2 linked regions of the Variovorax paradoxus genome follow. The protein of the gene in region 1 interacts with the protein of each later gene in a pairwise test. Links are inferred from orthologs where the notes say so. Each region holds a gene or a part of one and is shown on either strand. Other genes may lie near its edges.

Evidence for each region. Proteins that work in one complex are often made in the same cells at the same time.
Region 2: the proteins of NWF24_RS18065 (region 1) and secB interact in binary tests that used the Escherichia coli proteins (3 or more experiments, as listed by UniProt). The link is inferred for Variovorax paradoxus from one-to-one orthologs.

Annotation. Positions count from the first base shown.
Region 1 is NZ_CP102931.1:3,799,491-3,807,584, forward strand. The notes cover bases 1,987-4,970. They hold NWF24_RS18065 (response regulator transcription factor), read left to right. Parts: upstream 1,987-3,122; coding sequence 3,123-3,818; downstream 3,819-4,970. Other genes in these bases: NWF24_RS18060 (efflux transporter outer membrane subunit), read right to left, coding at 1,987-2,935; NWF24_RS18070 (HAMP domain-containing sensor histidine kinase), read left to right, coding at 3,845-4,894. In the rest of the region: NWF24_RS18050 (efflux RND transporter permease subunit), read right to left, coding at 1-384; NWF24_RS18055 (efflux RND transporter periplasmic adaptor subunit), read right to left, coding at 381-1,508; more of NWF24_RS18060, read right to left, coding at 1,517-1,986; NWF24_RS18075 (LamG-like jellyroll fold domain-containing protein), read right to left, coding at 5,010-7,298; NWF24_RS18080 (nucleotide-binding domain containing protein), read left to right, coding at 7,722-8,094. UniProt on the Escherichia coli protein: Response regulator member of the two-component regulatory system CpxA/CpxR which responds to envelope stress response by activating expression of downstream genes including cpxP, degP, dsbA and ppiA.
Region 2 is NZ_CP102931.1:1,091,804-1,098,703, forward strand. Bases 1,142-4,126 are described here. They hold secB (protein-export chaperone SecB), read left to right. Parts: upstream 1,142-2,394; coding sequence 2,395-2,859; downstream 2,860-4,126. Other genes in these bases: gpmA (2,3-diphosphoglycerate-dependent phosphoglycerate mutase), read right to left, coding at 1,142-1,496; NWF24_RS05220 (rhodanese-like domain-containing protein), read left to right, coding at 1,602-1,985; grxC (glutaredoxin 3), read left to right, coding at 2,007-2,267; NWF24_RS05235 (NAD(P)H-dependent glycerol-3-phosphate dehydrogenase), read left to right, coding at 2,894-3,934; nadC (carboxylating nicotinate-nucleotide diphosphorylase), read left to right, coding at 3,960-4,126. In the rest of the region: NWF24_RS05210 (S41 family peptidase), read right to left, coding at 1-628; more of gpmA, read right to left, coding at 753-1,141; more of nadC, read left to right, coding at 4,127-4,838; quinolinate synthase NadA, read left to right, coding at 4,846-5,964; NWF24_RS05250 (6-carboxytetrahydropterin synthase), read right to left, coding at 6,092-6,454; queE (7-carboxy-7-deazaguanine synthase), read right to left, coding at 6,493-6,900. UniProt on the Escherichia coli protein: One of the proteins required for the normal export of some preproteins out of the cell cytoplasm. It is a molecular chaperone that binds to a subset of precursor proteins, maintaining them in a translocation-competent state.

The DNA.
Region 1 (8,094 bases):
GACCGTGGGCGAAGCCATGCTGGCAGGCAGATCGGCGCGCGCGCTGTCCACCGCGTTGCGGACCTCGCTCAGCGCTTCTTCGCTGTTCTTGTCGATCTCGAAGCTGACGCTGATGCTCACCGTGCCATCGGTGATCTTGGTGGTGATGTGGTCCAGCCGCGTCAGGGAAGCCAGCTTGTCCTCGATCTTGCGCGCCACCTCGGTCTCCAGCTGCGATGGCGCGGTGCCTTCGAGCGTGGCCGAGACCTGGATGGTCGGCAAATCCGTGTCGGGAAAATCCTGGATCTGCAGGCTCTTGAAGCCGATCAGACCCAAGGCCGTGAGGAGGATGAACAGCAGAACAGAGGGAACCGGATTGCGGATCGACCAGGAGGAAAAGTTCACTGCGAGCCCCCTGTCTGCGCTTTGGCTGCGCCGGCCACCGTGACCTGTACGCCCTCCGACAGGAAAGCGCCTCCGCCGGCAACGACGCGCGCATCGCCCGAGAGCCCGGACAGCACCTCGATGCGGTCGCCCTGGCGACGTCCGGTGGCGACCGGATGGCTGCTCACCTTGTCACCGCTGCCGACCACGTACACATACGAGCGGCCGTCGCGCATCACGATCGCCGACTGCGGCAGCGTGAGCGCGGATTTGGCGTCGAGTTCCAGCGTGCCGTTGGCGAACATGCCCGAGCGCGACGCACTGGCGGCGGGCAGGCTCGCGTAGACCGTGCCACGGCCGGTGGTGGTGCTCAGCGTCGGGCCGACCAGCCGGACCTTGCCCTCCACCTGCTCGCCGCTGGGCAATGTGACGCGTGCGATCTGACCCACACGCACGAGAGCGACCTGCCGGGCATCGAGCTCCGGGCGCCATTCGACCTTGGCCTGCCGCACCAGGCGGAACAGCTCCGCGCCCGCACTGACCACATTGCCCAGCACCGCCGACTTCGAGGAAACGATGCCGTCGTCGGCAGCGACGATGCGCGTCTGGATGAGCTTGAGCTTGCTGCTGTCGAGCTCGGCCTGCGCGGAAGCGAGCGAAGCGCGCGAGGTGGCCTCGGTGATCCGGTACTCCTCGATCTTCTGCGCCGACAGCGCGCCGCTGCTTTCGGCGATCTTCGCGCGCCGTGTGTTGGAGACAGCCTGGTCGAGCGTGGCGCGGGCCTGCGCGACAGCGGCTTCCTGCTTGCGCACTTCGGCTTTGACGGTCGCGTCCGCCAGCCGCGCAAGAAGCTGGCCGCGCTTGACGCTCGCGCCCACATCCACCAGCAGTTCAGCGATGCGCAGGCCACCGGTCTCGGGGCTGACGATGACCTCCTGCCAGGCCGAGACCGGCCCACTCGCCTGCAGTGTCTGCGGCCAATTCTGCGTCTGGGGGGCGACCACCTCGACCGTCAGCACGCTAGGGGCCCGGGCCTCGGCACCGGGCACGCGGGCGTCCCCGGCCGGGCGGGCCAGCCAGGCGACAAGCCCCAGCCCGAGCACCACGGCGAGTGCCGCAGTCCCGATAAAGAACTTTCGATTCACGGTAAACCTCATTGATTGTTTGCCTGCTGCGCCGCCACCGCCTGCGGCGGCAACGCGGGCGAATCGGGCTGCCAGCCGCCGCCCAACGCCTTGTAGAGAGCGATCCAGTACTGGACGCGGTTGCGCTGCAGCGCGATCTCATCGACCTGGGCGGACAGCGCCGAGCGCCGCGCCTCTTCCAACGTGAGCAGGCTTGCGCCGCCGGCACGCCAGTTCACCTCCGTCGCTTCGAAGTAGCGGCGATATTCCTGCGCCGCCTGCCCGGCCTGGTCTGCGCGTCGAGCCGTGCTGTCCAGGCGGACCAGCGCCTGCTCGATCTCCTTCACGGCGTCGCGCACACTTTGCCGGTAGTCGGCCAGCGCCGACCTGTAGCTCGCTTGCGCGCTGTCCACTGCCGCGCGGCGCTTGCCGGCGTCGAAGATCGGAATCGACAGCGACGGGCCCAGGGACCAAGTGGTGACCGACGAAGAGAGGTTGGAGGCCGAGACCGTGATCGATCCAGTCAGCGAAAGGCTCGGGTACAGATCCGCCACCGCGGCGCCAATCTCGGCGCTCGAAGCCGCGAGCTCCCGCTCGCTCGAGGCCAGATCGGGTCGCTGGCGCAGGGCCTGAGCGGGCACGCTCGGAACTGCCAGCGCGGCCGGCTGCGGTACCTGTGCGCCAGCGTGCGCCATCAGGGCTCGCAGCGCGGCCTCATCGAAGCCAGTGAGATTGACGAGCGACTTCACCAGCAGTTCGCATTCGGCGCGCTGCGACAGCAGCGTGGACGTGGTGCTCGCCAGGCTGGCTCGCGCGAGCGCGCCATCGGAAGGCGCAGTGAATCCGGCGCGCACCGCAACGGCGGTGGCCTTCTCGGTCTCGGTCATCGAGGCCAGCTCGCGCTCATAAGCCTGGGCCAGCAGCCCGCAGGCGCGGTACTGCACATAGGTGTCGGCCACCTCGGCCGCCAGCGAGACTCGCGCGTCGTGCCAATCGTCCACGCGCGCATCGATGCGCGCCTGCGCCGCCTGCGCATTGCGGCGCACCTTGCCGAACAGATCCACTTCCCAGGAGGCATCGAGGTCGGCGCTGCGGCTGGTGGCAAGCACTGGCGCGCTGCCTTCGGTCGTCTGCTGCCTTGCGCGCGATAGCGAACCGCTGCCGCTCAGGCTGGGCAGGCCGCCCGCTCGCGTCGTGGTCAGTGTTGCGCGCGCCTTCTCGATCTTCGTCCAAGCTTTGTCCAGACTCGGACTGTCGGCTTCCGCCTGCACGATCAGCCGGCCAAGGACCGGGTCGTCGAACTGGCGCCACCAGTTGACCATCGCACTGACACTGCCATCGTGCGGCACCACCGCCTGCCAGGTTGCGGCCACCGATGGCGTCGGCGGGTGATATTCCGGACCGGCCGCACAGCCGGCCAGCATGACGCCAAGAGCGAGCAGCGCCATCGCGCGCACCCGCCTTCCGGGGGAGAGAATTTGAGAAGCATGCATAGGGTTCTTCGTTCGAACCCATCGTAGGAAGAGCCTCTGTTGGATGCGGTTCGGGAGAGTTAAGCTGGGTAAAAAATGGCCGTGGTTCGCCATCGACGCAGCATCTGATGCCAAACTGTTGTCTCTTGCCCAGAACCAAGCCATGCACCGAGTCCTGCTGATCGACGACGACGTCGAACTCACCACCATGCTGTCCCAGTACCTGGGGTACGAGGGCTTTGATGTTCGCGCCGTGCACGATGGCGGCACCGGTGCTGGCGAGGCAGCCACCAACCTCTATTCCATCGTGGTGCTGGACATCATGATGCCGCGTCTGTCTGGCATCGAGGTGCTTCGGCGCATCCGGGAGCGCAGCGCAGTGCCCGTCCTCATGCTGACTGCCCGCGGAGACAATGTCGACAAGATCGTCGGGCTGAACATGGGCGCCGACGACTACGTGTCAAAGCCATGCACGCCGGCCGAGCTGGTTGCACGCATACGCGCAATTTTGCGGCGCACGGAAACAAGAGCTGCCGCCGAGCCATCGTCCGCGCCGCGCGTGCTCAAGGCGGGAGAACTTGTGTTGTGGCCCGGCAGCCGCCGGGCGACGTGGCACGGCGAGCCACTCGAACTCACGGGTACGGAATTCAGCCTGCTGGAGGTGCTTGCAAGCCATGTGGGCAAGCTCGTCAGCAAGCAGGACATTTCGCTGCAAGCCTTCGACCGTTCGCTCGTACGTTTTGACCGTCGTATCGATGTGCACATCAGCGCCATCAGGCAGAAGCTCGGGTCCCGCTCGGACGGCCAATCCTGGATTCAGAGCGTGCGCGGCTTGGGCTACCAGTTGCTGGAGGGCTGATGCCACTCAGGCCAACAGTCGGAAGGTTGTTCTGGAAGCTCCTGCTTGCCTTGTCGCTGAGCATGATCCTGTCGATGCTCGGCACAGCCGCCTACCTGACGTTCACCAACCACCCATTCCCTCCGCCGCAGCCGGACGGCATGCCGTCCCTTGGCTACACGCCCATCGTCCCGCTGCTTTCCGGGCTCATTGCCATACTGGTGATCGGCCTCGCGCTTTCCTGGTACCTGTCTCGCCCGCTGCGCCATTTGCGTTGGGCGCTTCACCGCGTTGCTCAGGGTCATCTCGACACCCGCATATCACCGCTGATGGGGCGCCGGCGCGACGAGATCGCCGATCTGGCGCGGGACGTCGACCGGATGGCCGAACAGTTGCAACTGGTCGTGGAATCGCGACGTGTTCTGCTGCACGACATCTCTCATGAACTGCGTTCCCCGTTGACTCGAATTCAAGCCGCCATCGGTCTGTCACGACAAGATCCCGAGCTGACCGAGGCCATGCTTCTTCGCATCAAGAACGAAAGCGAGCGACTTGATGGCCTGATCGAGGAGTTGCTCACGCTGCATCGCCTGGAGGCTGGTGCGTCTGTCGCGCCACTGGAGCGGGTGGATCTGATCGAGCTGCTGGACGACATCACGGAAGATGCCGACTTCGAAGCCCGCGCCACGGGTCGCCGCGTGAGCACCGACGCTCACGGAAGTTTCGTCGTTGAAGTGCATGGCGAGTTGATCTATCGCGCTTTCGAGAACGTCATCCGCAACGCCGTCAAGTACAGCCCGCCGTGCGGCATCGTGGAAGTCAATGTGCAGGTCGATTCGCAGACAGGTGCTCTCGTCATCGCGGTGGCTGACCGCGGCCCGGGCGTGTCGCCCTCGTTGTTGGAAAAGATTTTTGAGCCCTTCTTCCGTGCCGAAGAAGGCGAGCAGGTGCACGGCGTGGGCCTCGGCCTGGCCATTGCTCGTCGCGCGATGCAGATGCACAACGGAAGCGTCACGGCATCGCCGCGCGAAGGCGGAGGCCTTTTGGTGAAGCTGATCTTGCCTTCTCCCCAAGGAGCGTCCGCCCCCTTCGAGTGAGGCAGGTGTCACGCGACTCTGCGGTGCCCGCATGGCCATGAAGCTTCGCCGGATGGATGGCACCTCTACATAACTTGTGTCGGCCAAACGGCGGCACGCGGCCCCGGCGGTCAGATCAGGTTGCCCTGGCCGTCAGCCACTTGTCGGAAGTCAGGGGTACGCCGACGATGCGGATTTCACCAATGCTTCCCAAGAAGCCGGTCGACATGTTCCCGGCCCACTGACCGCAGCCGATGGCAATTTGCTCGGTGGGGCTCACGTATTGAATGCCCTGCATGTTCGTGTTGTTCCGCAGGACGGGCGCTCCTTCCACGTACATGGTGGTCGCATACGACGCGGACGGGTCGTTCACGATGGCAATGTGCAGCCACTGGCCGGCCGACACGCCTCCAGACCAGCAGGTCAGATTGGTCGCCTGGTTCACCGGGACAATTTCCCACTGGAATTCCATCAGGTTTGAAAAGGCGAACATCAGTGCGCAATCGCCCTCGCCCGATCCGAAACCAGGCAGCTGCGACCGCGCGCCCAGGCGGTACAGGATGCCCATCCATCCATTCGTCGTCGCATCGAAACCTGGATCGATATTGACGAATGCCTCGATGGTGTAGCCCGAGGGGAAGGTTTCCACGTTCAGCGCCGAATTCTGGTCGGTGGTGAAGTAGGAAGATCTGGTCTTCGTGGCATTCAGGAAACGCAGGCTTCCGGGCGCGGCCGACAGCGGATGATGGCTTGTCGACCACACCAGATCACCGGGCGAGCCCATCCACGTGTTCACCGAAATCGGGTTCTTTCCTCCAGCCGAACTGTCCTGGATTTGCTGCCCGGGCTGATAGGGAAAAAGATCCCCGTCGGCTGCCGACGCATTGAAGAAGCGCCAGTGCGCCAGAGTGCTGCCGACCTTCGGGTAGTCCTCGGTGCTCGACGGAAGACTTGCGGCTTTCTGCGGCGGCTGGCTGTAGTTCGTCAGAATGATTTTCTTGGCCGCGTCTGTCAGGCCGGAGTCCGACGAACCGTCCGCAACGGTGAAGTTCGGATTGAAGGAAGCAAACCTCCGGACAAAATCCAGGTCCAGCGAGAAGGACTGGTTCGAGTCGGACAGCCAGGCGGCGTCGAACTCGTTGAGCGTGGCCGCCGGCTTCAGGGGAACCCATGGAGAGAACGAGCTGGCAATGATCTTCTTGTTGGTGAGATCGAACTCGAACATCCGCATGAGACCGTTGCCGCCCATGTAGGCCATCTGGTAGTCCACCACCATCAGGTAGACATCGTTGCCGCGCGAATTCTTCTTCGTGCTCGTGCAGGAGCCGTGGTAATGGCCGCTGACCGCCATGAAGATCTGGTCGTTGTCCTTGATGAGCTTGTCCCACATGTAATTCGAATAGGCGGTATCGGCTGCGGTCTTCCCGTCGCTGCCGATGCCAACCAACTGGTGATTCACCAGGATGACGGGGAGCGTCTTGTTCGCCTGGATGACCTGGTTGGCCCAGGCGATTGCATCGTCAGATGCTCGCCACGACATCGACAGCACAAGGAACTTGTTTCCTTCGGCTTCGAAGACGTGATATTCGTGGAAACCGGAAGCGTGCCTTCCGCCGAAGGTTGCCTGCCTCTTCGCGCGCTCCGCGGGGAACACCTGCAAGTAGGGCTCGAACAGGCCCACGCGATGACTGCCGCCGTCCTGGTAGCCGTCGTTGTTGGCGAATCCGGTGACGCCGACTCCCCAATCCGGGCCCCATTGCATATCGGAGCCGATGGCTCCTACGTCATGATTTCCCGCGCAGATTGAATAAGGGCATTGGGCCGCCTCGAGCACCTGCATTGCCTGGCTTGCAAGCTCCCATTCCTTCGTGACCTGGCCATTGCCGAGTTGGCCATTGCCAACGAGATCGGTCGAGGCGCTCCAGGGGGTCGATTTTTCCGATGTGTAATACCAGGACTGGTCAACGATATCGCCAAGATGGATGGTGAATGGCATTTTCAGCAGCTTGGCGTTTTGCGCAATCCATTGCGTTTGGGTTTTGAATGGATTGTCGTATTTCGGATCTATTCCCGAATACAGTTTTTGATAGAGCTCGCCCATTTTTTCCGATGCATACCTGGGATAGAACTGGGTATCAGGAAGCACGGAAATGGTGAAGCTGGATATCTTTTGAGCGGCGGTGCCAGGACTGGCTGGGGGCGACGAATTGCCCGGCGACGCACCTGCCGATGTCCCGTTCCCTCCTGTTGCCGGAAAGGCCGTGGCGCCCGCGCCATTGCCGCCGCCGCACCCGGGCAGCGCGATTGCCATGCCGGTAACCGAGCCGGCCAACATGAGCTTCAGCAGTTCCCGGCGCCTGTTTTCCGGAACGGAAGCCAATTGATCGAGGCCGGCATTTTCTTCAGAAGAGTAATTTTCAGTCATGGCATAAAAGTCAGGAACGCATCGAAGCTCTTCCGCGGAATTGCGAACGACTTCGAAAAGCGGAACTTTATTTGCCAAATATGATGTTTTCGTGAATTAATTACCATGCAAAATGGATGAATTCACGAGCCATTGACTCAATTTTCCGTGAAATCGATCTAGGCAATTAACCCGCCAATTGCCGGCAGAAATTAATTCTGACCTGAGCCTGACTCGACAGCCCGGCTTGATCGCGCTCACCGACCATTCATGGTCGATGCATCACTCAAACAAGTGCAGCTCCCGCAGGGTGCGGAGACCGGTCGCAATACTCGATCAGCAGTTCGGTGAGGACCCGTATCTTCCGTGCGGGATGCTGACCTGGCGGTCGGATGACATATGCACCTGCGGCGGGCGGTGGATGACGCGTCATGACCGGCACGAGTGCCCCGGAGGCCACATGTTCATTCAGGAATCGCGCAGCGGGACGCAGCCGCGCTGGAACGGCATGCCCAAGAAATCGCGAACGGGCTCCTCAGCGGCCGCAACGTGCTGGCCTGCACCCGCCCCCTCAAGCCGCTGCCGCTCGACAGAGGCATCGATCCCCAAGCCTTGGCGCGCGCGGGCGGCGATCTGCTCGCCAGAGTGCTGGCAATGGTGCCATTGCAACGCGTGGGCATCGCCGGAGGTGACACCTCGAGTCATGCAGTGCAGGCGCTCAACGCCTGGGGGCTTTCCTACGTGGCAGACATGGGCGCCGGCACCTCGTTGTGTCGCCTGCACAGCGACGACGCCACGCTCGACGGGTTGGAAATCA
Region 2 (6,900 bases), 2.7 Mb from region 1 along the record:
GTTCCTGGAACTGCGACAGGCGGATCCAGCCGTAGCCGGGCTCCATCATCTTGCCGCGGACCGACTGCGTGCGGATCTCTTCGCGCGTGATCGTCACCGGGAAGGTGCGGCTTTCGTCCTTGCGGAAGATGGTCAGCAGCACCTTGGTGTTGGCTTCGCCGCGCATGCGCTTGACCGCCTCGTTCAGCGACAGGCCGCGCACGGCGGTGTCGTCGATCTTGGTGATCAGGTCATTGGGCTTCAGGCCGGCGCGGAAAGCCGGGGAGCCTTCGATGGGCGAGACAACCTTGATCAGGCCGTCTTCCTGCGAAATCTCGATGCCCACGCCGACGAAACGGCCGGTGGTGCCTTCCCTGAATTCCTTGAAGGATTTCTTGTCGAAGTACTGGGAATGCGGGTCGAGCCCGGCAACCATGCCCGAAATGGCGTCGGAGATGAGCTTTTTCTCGTCGACCGGCTCGACGTAGTCGCTCTTGACCATGCCGAAGACGGCAGCGAGCTGCTGCAATTCCTCGAGCGGCAGTGGCGCAAGCGAACCGCGTGCGACTGTCTGCAACGAGACGGTGGTCAGGACGCCTGCTACGGCGCCGGCGGCGACCCAGCCGGTGATCTTCAGTTTCTGGCCCATCATGAGTGGTTGTCCTTGTCGGCGGCTGTCGAATCAATATACACAGCTTGGAAGCAATTTGTTTGCCGGGGTTCCACGGATGGAGCGCCGGGCAGGGGCATTCAGGGCGGTCTTTACCGTCTTTTCAGCCCTTACCTTGCGATGCCACCGCTGCGGCTGCCTTTTCGGCGGCTGCGGCATCGCCTAGATAGTAGTGGCGCAGGGGCTTGAGGTCGTCGTCGAGCTCGTAGACCAGCGGAATGCCGTTCGGGATGTTCAGGCCGACGATGGCGTCGTCGGAGATGCCGTCGAGGTACTTCACCAGCGCCCGGATCGAATTGCCGTGGGCCGCCACGACCAGGCGGCGCCCGGTGCGGATGGCAGGCGCCATCGACTCGTTCCAGAAGGGCAGCACGCGCGCCACCGTGTCTTTCAGGCACTCGGTCAGCGGAATCTGTTCAGGCGCCAGCTTGGCGTATCGCACGTCGCTGCGCTCGCTGCGCGGGTCATCGGCTTCCAGGGGCGGGGGCGGGGTGCCATAGCTGCGGCGCCAGACCAGCACCTGCTCGTCGCCGTACTTCTTGGCGGTTTCGGCCTTGTTCAGGCCTTGCAGGCCGCCGTAATGGCGCTCGTTCAGGCGCCAGGAATGGACCACGGGCAGCCAGGTGCGGTCGAGTTCGTCGAGCGTGTGCCACAGGGTGCGGGTGGCGCGCTTGAGCACGCTCGTGTAGGCAACGTCGAAGTCGTAGCCTTCGGCCTTGAGCAGCCGGCCGGCCTGCTTGGCCTGCTCCACGCCGGTCTCGGTCAGGTCGACGTCGGTCCATCCGGTGAAGCGGTTTTCTAGATTCCAGGTGGATTCGCCGTGACGGATCAATACCAGTTTGTGCATGTGGGAGGCCTTTGGCTGCGCTTGCGAAACCTCGCATTCTAAAATCCCCGGTTTGCCATTCAAGGAACCCCCGTGAAATTGATCGAATTCGTCACCGCGAACTGGATGCTGATCCTGATCGCGCTCAGCTCGGGAGCCATGCTGGCCTGGCCGCTGGTGCGGGGGGCGGGCGGCGGAACGCTCACGGCGCAGGGTGCCGTGCAGCTCATCAACCGCGAGCGCGCGGTGCTTGTCGACGTGCGCGAGGCGGAAGAATTCGCCACCGGCCACATGATCGGCGCCAAGAACATTCCCCTGAACCAGCTCGAGGAAAAGCTCGCCGGCGCGGTCAAGAACAAGACCGTGCCGCTGCTGCTGGTGTGCGCCACTGGCGCCCGCGCTCAGCGCGCCGTGGCCATGGCCAAGAAGCTGGGCTACGAGCAGGCCCAAGCCGTGGCCGGCGGGCTGAAAGCCTGGAAAGACGCTAACCTGCCCGTTGAAAAGGCCTGAAATCTCCCCGAGATAGAGCGTATGCAAGCAGTCAAGATGTACACCACCGCCGTTTGCCCCTACTGCACGCGTGCGAAGCAAATCCTGAAGTCCAAGGGCGTCGAGCAGATCGAAGAGATCCGCATCGACACCGACCCCCAGGCCCGCAACACCATGATGGAAGTCACCCAGCGCCGCACGGTGCCGCAGATCTTCATCGGCGACACCCACGTGGGTGGCTGCGACGACCTGATGGCCCTCGACAGCCGCGGCGGCCTCGTTCCGCTCCTGCAGGGCGCCTGAAACACAAAGCAACCGGCGTCACGGAAGTGGCGCGGTCGCCGGGCGATAATCGTCCGCTCATCCATCTGCAGCCCGCTGCGGGAACCTCTCCCCGGCGGGCATTGTTTTGATCCTCGAAAGTTCAGCCATGGCCGACCAGCAAGCCCAAGATCCCGTTTTCCAGATCCAGCGCGTCTACCTCAAGGACCTGTCGCTCGAACAACCCAATTCGCCCGCGATCCTGCTGGAGCAGGAGCAGCCCACCGTCGACATCCAGCTCGGCGTGGACGCCCAGCCCGTGACCGACGGCATCTTCGAGATCACCGTGTCGGCCACCGTGCAGACCAAGATCGGCGACAAGACCGTGTTCCTGGTCGAAGCCAAGCAGGCCGGCATCTTCGAAATCCGCCACCTGCCGGAAGAGCAGATGGGCGCCATCCTGGGCATCGCCTGCCCGCAGATCGTCTACCCGTACCTGCGCGGCAACGTGGCCGACGTGATCCAGCGCGGCGGCTTCCCGCCCGTGCACCTGGCCGAAATCAACTTCCAGGCGATGTACGAGCAGCAGCAGGCGCAGGCCGCCGGCCAGGCTGCGCCGACCCTGGCGCAGTAAACAGCGCCCAACGCCCTCGATGTCGCCAACGCCGATGAAGATCTGCGTTCATGGCGCCGGTGCCTGGGGCACGGCAGTCGCTGTCAACGCGGCGGCTCGCCACGAGGTCACGCTCTGGGCGCGCGATTCCGCCCAGGCCGACGCCATGTCGGCCGCGCGCGAAAACACCCGCTACCTGCCCGGGCTGGCACTGCCGGCCTCGCTTGCCGTGCGCGCGGGCGACATCGGCCAGGCGCAGGCCGGTGCCGACCTCGTCATCGTGGCCACCCCCATGGCCGCCCTGCGCGAACAGCTCATCGCACTGCGCGGTACGAACGCGGCGGTAGCGTGGCTGTGCAAGGGCGTCGAGCCCGCGCTCGACACTTCTCCCGCATCCTTCGGCCTGCTCGCCCACGAAATCTGGGCGCAGGTTGCTCCTGATTTGAGAGCGGGCGTGCTCAGCGGCCCCAGCTTCGCGCAAGAGGTCGCCGAAGGGCGCCCGACCGCGCTGGTGGCCGCCAGCCCGCATGCCGCCGTGCGCGACACGCTGGTCGATGCCTTCCACGGCCCCGCGCTGCGCGTCTACGCCAACGAGGACATCGTGGGCGTGGAAGTGGGCGGCGCCGTCAAGAACGTGCTGGCCATCGCCACCGGCCTGTGCGACGGCCTCGCGCTCGGGCTCAACGCCCGCGCGGCGCTCATCACCCGCGGCCTCGCCGAAATGACGCGCTTCGGCCTCGCGCTGGGCGCCCGCGCCGAAACCTTCATGGGCCTTTCGGGCCTGGGTGACTTGGTGCTGACCTCCACCGGCGACCTGTCGCGCAACCGCAAGGTCGGGCTGCTGCTGGCGCAGGGCCGCACGTTGGCGCAGGCTGTCGATTCGCTGGGCCATGTCGCCGAAGGCGTGTACTGCGCCCGCACCGTGGTGCAGCGCGCGCGCGGCCTCGGCATCGAGATGCCGATCGCCGAAGGCGTGGTCGCCTTGCTCGACGGCCGCGTGAGCCCGCAAGATGCGGTGGCCGCCCTGACCGGCCGTGACCCGGTGCCGGAATCCGTGCCGCCCGGCGCCGCGGCTTCCCCTCGCCATTCCTCTTGATAAAAAAACGCAGAGACAAAGAGCCATGAGCCTTCGCTTTGATTTTTCAGCGTCGGCCGTGGCCGCGCTGGCCCTGTCCGATGCCACCCGCGCATTGCAGGAAGACGTCGCCGACGGCGACCTCACCGCGTCGCTGGTCGACCCGGCCCGCACCGCCCGCGCCCGCGTACTGGCGCGCGAATCCGCCGTCGTGTGCGGCGCACCCTGGGTCGAGGCCACTTTGCGGCAGCTCGATTCGCAAGTGCGCATCCACTGGCTTTGTGCCGAAGGCGAACGCTGCGCGGCCGACCAGCCCGTGCTCGAAATCGAAGGCGCCGCCCGCGCGCTGCTGACGGCCGAGCGCACCTCGCTCAACTTCCTGCAGTTGCTGAGCGCGGTCGCCACCAAGACCGCCCTCTACGCCGACGCCGTGCGCGGCACGCGCGCCCGCATCGTCGACACCCGCAAGACCATTCCGGGCCTGCGGCTGGCGCAGAAGTACGCGGTGCGCACCGGCGGTGGCCTGAACCACCGCATCGGCCTCTACGACGCCGTGCTCATCAAGGAAAACCACATCGCCGCAGCCGGTGGCGTGGCTGCGGCCCTGCGCGCAGTGGCGCCGGTGGCCTCGCAAGCCGCTTTCGTCGAGGTCGAGGTCGAAACCTTGGCCCAGCTGCGCGAAGCGCTGGAAGCCGGCGCGCGCATGGTGCTGCTCGACAACATGGACCTGCCCACGCTGCGCGAGGCCGTTCGCATCAACGACGAAGCCGGCGAAGACCGCAAGGCTGTGCTGGAGATATCCGGTGGCGTCACACTGGACGGTCTGCGCGCACTGGCCGAAACCGGTGTAGACCGTATTTCGGTCGGCGCGTTGACCAAGGATGTCAAAGCCATCGACTACTCGATGCGTTTCCTGGAAAGCTGATCCGCCCATGTCGTCTCCGGTCATCGACGTCGACTACGAGCAGCCTGCCGCAAAGGCCGGCGCAGTCTGCGACACGCGCCACGCCTGGGCCCGAGTGCCGGTCGAGCCTTCGCCCGACGAGCGCATCGCGCTGAAGGAGCGCATTCGCCGCCTGCTGCGCGAGCGCAACGCGGTGATGGTGTCGCACTTCTACGTGCACCCTGACCTGCAGGACCTTGCCGAGGAAACCGGCGGCATCGTGAGCGATTCGCTCGAAATGGCGCGCTTCGGCCGCGACCACGCCGCGCAGACGCTGGTGGTGTCGGGCGTTCGCTTCATGGGCGAGACCTCGAAGATCCTCTCGCCCGAAAAGCGCGTGCTGATGCCCGACCTCGACGCGAACTGCTCACTCGACCTGGGCTGCCCGGTCGAACAGTTCAGCGCCTTCTGCGACCAGCACCCCGACCGCACCGTGGTCGTCTACGCCAACACCAGCGCGGCCGTGAAGGCACGCGCCGACTGGCTGGTCACCTCCAGCTGCGCGCTCGACGTGGTGAACGCGCTGCACGCGGCGGGGCAAAAGATTCTCTGGGGCCCCGACCGCCACCTGGGCGACTACATCCAGCGCCAGACCGGCGCGGACATGGTCAGCTGGAACGGCGCCTGCATCGTGCACGACGAGTTCAAGGCGCTGGAGCTCGAACTGCTCATGAAGGAGCATCCGAAGGCGAAGGTGCTGGTACACCCGGAGTCGCCGTCTGACGTGATTGCGCTGGCGGACGCGGTGGGCTCCACCTCGGCCATCCTGAACGCGGCGCAGCGCATGGACGCCAGCGAATTCATCGTTGCCACCGACAGCGGCATGCTGCACAAGCTGCGCACGCTGAACCCCGGCAAGACCTTCATCGAGGCGCCCACGGCGGGCAACGGCGGTACCTGCAAGAGCTGCGCGCATTGCCCATGGATGGCGATGAACGGGCTGGTCGAGCTGGCGAATGCGCTGGAAACGGGCGCGGGCGAGATTCACGTCGACCCGGTGCTGGGGTTGAGGGCGCGGGTGCCGATCGACCGGATGCTGGCGTTTACCGCCGGGCTGAAGAACGGGCAGGCGCCGGGTAGCCTGGTCGCTGGCATCGGCGCCGCCTGAAGCGTTGTTCCCTCTCCCGCTTGCGGGAGAGGGCTAGGGTGAGGGCGAGGGCCTCACAACATCGCGCGGCCTTTGATGCCGCTAACCCTCACCCCAACCCTCTCCCCAAGGGGAGAGGGAGCAAGACCTAGAAGTCCACAGTGCAGGAGTCGCCCAGCGCCTCGCGCCACACGCGCACGCGCGCCAGCGATGGCCGCAGGTCGGGCAGCGCATCAGCGATGAACACGCACAGGTTCTCCAGCGTCGGCGGATGCAGCCCCGGCACATCGTCCAGCAAGTGATGGTCCAACTGCTCACGCACCTCTTCCAGCCGCCGGCGCAGCAACCCCAGATCGATCACCATCCCCGTCACTGGATCGCGCTCGCCCGCAAGCCACACCTCCGCGTGGTACGTGTGGCCGTGGATACGGCGGCTGCCTTCGACTTCGATCTCGCGCTTCAGCGTGTGAGCGGCGTCGAAGAAAAAGCGTTGGCTGATGGTGAATCGCATCGTCAAAAAAGAAACTCTGGAGGAAAAGGGCCGCCGTCTCAGCGGATGCCAGTGATCTTGTGGGTTTGCACGCTCAGGCGCCAAACCGGCTGCTTCATGCATTCGGCAATGCAAAGCTCGGTGTTCGCGACCCGGTCGGGCCCGTCCATCGGCTGCAGGAAGCGGTGCGTGAACTCGCCGGTGCGCGCCATCGTGTCGAGGTTGAACTCGGTCTGTGGCCATACCAGCTTCAGCTCCTGGCCGCGCTGCTGCACCCACGGCGCGCCGGCCTTGGGGCTGATGCACAGCCAGTCGATGCCTTCGGGCGCCTCGACTGTGCCGTTGCTCTCGACCGCGATGCGGAATTGCCGCGCGTGCAGCGCGTCGACCAGCGCCGCGTCCACCTGCAGCAGCGGCTCGCCGCCGGTCAGCACCACGAGCCGGTGGTCGGCATCGGTGGCGGGCCA